Regions from separate parts of the Caballeronia jiangsuensis genome, predicted to be linked through region 2. Evidence: riboswitches for the same ligand, from Rfam matches in the RefSeq annotation. Region 2 holds a riboswitch; the other holds the start of a gene.

Region 1 (2,458 bases), on a different contig from region 2:
GACGCCGAGCAGAAAGCCGCCAAAGACTGCATGAATGCCGATGGCGTCCATCGCGAATGCGCAGAGCGAGAACAGCGCCAGCACGGTGGCGAGCACGCTCGTGGGCAACGGCGCGTGCGGATTCAATCCGGCCGCGAGCCGGCGCAGCAACTTGCCGCCGGCGAAGATCATGAAGAGCGCGAAAGCCGCGCCGCCGCCGATCGCCGCATACGCGCCCATCCACGAGCCGCCGAAGCTCGCGAGCACGATCGCGAGGATGCACCACGCGGCGGCGTCGTCGAATGCGCCTGCGGTGAGCGCGAGCGTGCCGAGCGACGTGCCGGTCAGCCCGCGTTCGTGGATGATGCGCGCGAGCATCGGAAACGCGGTGATCGCGATCGCCGCGCCGAGAAAGAGCGACGCCTCGTAAAGCCGCACCTTCTCCGCGAAGAGACCGGGGATCGTGTGCAGCCACGGCGTCAGCGCGAACGCGAGCGCGAACGGCGCGACGATGCCCGCGATCGACACGCTCATCGCGCTTTTAGCGCGGGCGCGGAAATGGTCCGCGCGAAACTCCGTGCCGACGAGAAACATGTAGAGCCCGACGCCGAGCTGCGCGGCGACGTAGAGCATGCCCATCGTCGCCTTGGGAAAGAGCGCCTGCTGCCAGTGCGGCAGCAGCATCCCGAAGAGCGAAGGGCCGAGCAGCACGCCCGCGATCATCTCGCCGACTACTTGCGGCTGACCGACGCGCTGCGCGAGCCTGCCGACGAGCTGGCTCGCGAGCACGATCACCGCGGCCTGGGCGAAAAAATAGACGGACAACTGGGAAGACGGCATCTTTTGAGCAGCGAATAACGGACGACGGGAGTCTGAGGGCGAGGGCGGCGATCTGTCAACGTGCTGACGGGGGCTTGCCATGCGCATTTCGTACCGGTATTGTGCAAGCGTTCGACAAAGCGTCACGGAAGAGTTCGTCCTCGCGACGACGCCGACGGAGCAACCGCCCCGGAAACTCTCAGGCAAAAGGACCGTGCGCGCTGGAACATCTGGAGAGCGGCGCCTTTGCGCGCCCACCGAAGGGGAGCCCCGGTTGCCGACGTGAACGTCGGGTGGCACGCGGGCGAAACTCTCAGGTACATGGACAGATGGGGCATCGGTGCCGGCTGCGGCATGTGGCCAAGGCCGGCGATGCTCAATCAATCTGGATCATGTCATGTCACGAATCGCCATCATCGGCGCCGGGATCACCGGCGTCACGACCGCTTACGCCCTTGCGCAGCGCGGTTTTCACGTCACCGTCATCGAACGTCATCGCTATGCGGCGATGGAAACGTCCTTCGCCAATGGCGGGCAACTGTCGGCGAGCAATGCCGAAGTGTGGAACAGCCGCGCCACCGTGCTGAAAGGCCTGAAGTGGATGTTCACGCGCGACGCGCCTCTCCTCATGAATCCGCGGCCGGGCTGGCACAAGTACAGCTGGATGGGCGAGTTCCTGCGGCAGATTCCGAACTATCGTGCGAATACGGCCGAGACCGTGCGTCTTGCGATCGCGGCGCGCGAGCATCTGTTTCGCATCGCGCGGGACGAGAAAATCGACTTCGATCTCGAACGGCGCGGCATCCTGCATTTCTACGCGAGCCGCAAGGAGTTCGACGCCGCATCCAAAGTGAACGAGATCCTGACCGGCGCGGGCCTCGACCGTCACGCGGTGACGCCGGAAGAGATCGCATCGATCGAGCCGACCCTGCGCGGTGCGTTTCATGGCGGCTTCTTCACGCCGTCCGATTCCACCGGCGACATCCACAAGTTCACGCGCGGACTCGCGGATGCATGCGCACGGCACGGCGTCGAGTTCCGCTACGACACGTCGGTGACATCGATCGACGAACAGGCGGGGCGGCTCGCGCTGAGCGTCGAGCACGCGGGCGAGACGCAGGCGCTCCAGTTCGACGGCATCGTGATCTGCGCGGGCGTCGGCAGCCGTGCGTTCGCATCGATGGCGGGCGATCATCTCAACGTCTATCCGGTCAAGGGCTATTCGATCACCGTCTGCCTCGACGACGCGCGCAGCCGCGATCACGCGCCGTGGGTCAGCCTGCTCGACGACCGCGCGAAAATCGTCACGAGCCGGCTCGGCGCGGACCGTTTCCGCGTGGCGGGCACGGCGGAGCTGAACGGCTTCAATCGCGATATCCGCGCGGATCGCATCGCGCCGCTCGTCGAATGGACGCGGCGTCATTTCCCCGATGTATCGACCGCACGCGTGATTCCGTGGAGCGGCCTGCGCCCGATGTTGCCGAGCATGCTGCCGAAGGTCGGGCAGGGCAAGCGTCCGGGCGTGTTCTACAACACCGGGCACGGGCATCTCGGCTGGACGTTGTCGGCCGCGACGGCTGAGATCGTCGCGGAAACGGTGTCGCAGCGCCTGCCTTCGAAGCGCGTGCATGTCGGCGCATCGTCGCAGGTGAGGGTGAAT
Region 2 (2,458 bases):
GAAGAGACGTTACCCCGCTATCATCTCGCATATTGTCGAACGCTCGAGAATATGAAAAGGGCGAATCGATTCGGAAGATACGTGGTATCAAATGCGGAAACCGGGATGTTTCATGTGAACATCATCAACGGGGATGGCTGTTCCACGCGTCGGGAGATGGTTCCATTGAAGGTGTGTCAGAACTGCCTTGACCGAATTGGCTGGAACGGCTTCAAAATAAACATGCGGCACGATGACAGACGTGAATCGGTGAACGGTTTCAAATTGTCTGATTTTTTCAAGCAATATCCTCGTGATCTGTTGAGCAAAGATTCGGCTCAACCAGCCGCAACAGCGCCCTTGAATACGTATCCCTTTGATTGGCAGCGGATCTCAGAAGAAATCAGGCGAAAGCGAAAATATAAGTGCGAGCGATGCAACCGTGAACTCGATCAGTCAGCTTCACGGTTCCTTCATGTTCACCATCGCAATGGACTTAAACATGACAATCGCGAGGAAAATCTTGAAGTTCTTTGTGTTCGTTGTCACGCGGAGGAACCGATGCACGGCCAAGTCAGGCGCTTGCCCGAGTATCAGGATTTCGATAGGGAATACGGCGATCGATACTGATGAGTCACGAGGTGGGCCTTTTTTTTCGGGCAAGTGGGCAAGTTAGCAGCGGGCCTCGTTGAGGTGCATTCACAGTCTCGGACCGAACAAGGTAGCAACAGTAACGCAGTTTTTAATGCAATCAGACGCGCCCGAATCCGTTTGACAACCCCAATTCGGTCGCGTAAATTCTGCCGCACGCGTCGGGAGAGCGCGTGGTTTCGTTCATGCAGCGAAGACCGCGCCGCCGAAGGGGCACACCCGCAAACTCTCAGGCAAATGGACCGACTGCGTCGAGGAATTCGTTTCCTCGCACTCTGGAGAGCGGCAGCGGCTTCAGCATGAAGCCAGTTGCCCACCGAAGGGGCGCGCGATGAACCATCAGTCACGCCGATGGTTCGCGCAATCTCTCAGGTACCGAGGACAGAGGGGTCACGCATCGCAACCGCTTCGCGGCATGCGCCTTGCGCGCTGCATCAGGCAGCACGAAGGCGCATCCGGCCAGGCGAAATGTGCGCTGCGTGGCCTTTTTTGTTTCGCGAACCGAGGCCCCGATGACCGAACTCCAACACACGCCCCTGCACGCCGCCCACCTCGCGCTCAACGCGCGCATGGTCGATTTCGGCGGCTGGGACATGCCCGTCAACTACGGTTCGCAGATCGACGAGCATCGCGCGGTGCGCACCGACGCCGGCATGTTCGACGTGTCGCATATGCGCGTCGTCGATTTCGAGGGCGACGCCGTCCGCGAATTCTTCAAGCACGCAATCGCCAATAACGTCGACAAGCTCACGACGCCGGGCAAGGCGCTCTACTCGTGCCTGCTCAACGACAACGGCGGCGTGATCGACGATCTGATCGTCTACTACTTCTCCGAAACGAATATCCGCGTCGTCGTGAACGCTGGCACGGCGGAGAAGGACATCGCCTGGTTCGGGCAGTTGAATGCCGAAGGCAAATTCAATCTTTCGATCACACCGCGCCGCGATCTCGCGATCATCGCCGTTCAAGGCCCGAACGCGCGCGAAAAGACCTGGCAAGTGCTGCCGGACACGCGCGCGCAAACCGAATCGATCAAGCCGTTCAACGCGGCCGTTTTCCCGTCGACGCAATATGGCGAGCTGATGCTTGCGCGCACCGGCTACACCGGCGAGGACGGTTTCGAGATCGTCGTTCCGGCGACGCAGGTCGAGGCGTTGTGGAACGCGCTCGCCGCCGCGGGCGTGAAGCCCGCAGGCCTCGGCGCGCGCGATACGCTGCGCCTCGAAGCCGGCATGAATCTGTACGGCCAGGACATGGACGAGAACGTCTCGCCGCTCGACGCCGGCCTCGCATGGACCGTCGATCTGAAAACGGAACGCGATTTCGTCGGCCGCAACGCGCTCGAAGCGAACGGCTCGAAGGCGAATTTCGTCGGGCTCGTGCTGATCAAGGAAAACGGCAAGGCGGGCGGCGTGCTGCGCGCGCATCAGAAAGTCGTCACGCAACACGGCGACGGCGAGATCACGAGCGGCACTTTTTCGCCTTCGATGCAGGAATCCATCGCGTTCGCGCGCGTGCCGACGGGCGTTGCCGTCGGGGACACGGTGCAGGTCGTCATCCGCGACAAGCAACTTCCGGCGCGCGTGGTAAAACTTCCGTTCGTGCGCAACGGCCGTGTGTTGGTCGAGCTTTCATAACGCCGTCGCGCCCGTTCCCTCCGATCAAGCAACTCACGAAAGAACCACGCAAGGAGCATCCAATGAGCATCCCGGCCGATCTGAAATACACCGAATCGCACGAATGGGTCCGCACCGAATCCGATGGCACGCTAACCATCGGCATCACCGATCACGCGCAGGAAGCGCTCGGTGACATCGTGTTCGTCGAA

Evidence for each region. Region 2 has a riboswitch for glycine ahead of gcvT (glycine cleavage system aminomethyltransferase GcvT). Riboswitches for the same ligand answer to the same signal wherever they lie in the genome.
Region 1: another riboswitch for glycine. It lies ahead of PQR08_RS11370 (D-amino acid dehydrogenase); the one in region 2 lies ahead of gcvT (glycine cleavage system aminomethyltransferase GcvT).

What each region holds. Positions count from the first base shown of each region.
Region 1 covers NZ_JAQQDB010000008.1:228,541-230,998, forward strand. The annotation lists gene PQR08_RS11365 (cation:proton antiporter) at 1-819, opposite strand, end outside; glycine riboswitch at 935-1,023, shown strand; glycine riboswitch at 1,026-1,130, shown strand; gene PQR08_RS11370 (D-amino acid dehydrogenase) at 1,196-2,458, shown strand, end outside.
Region 2 covers NZ_JAQQDB010000011.1:171,151-173,608, forward strand. The annotation lists gene PQR08_RS14180 (HNH endonuclease) at 1-609, shown strand, start outside; glycine riboswitch at 783-885, shown strand; glycine riboswitch at 896-1,025, shown strand; gene gcvT (glycine cleavage system aminomethyltransferase GcvT) at 1,143-2,267, shown strand; gene gcvH (glycine cleavage system protein GcvH) at 2,330-2,458, shown strand, end outside.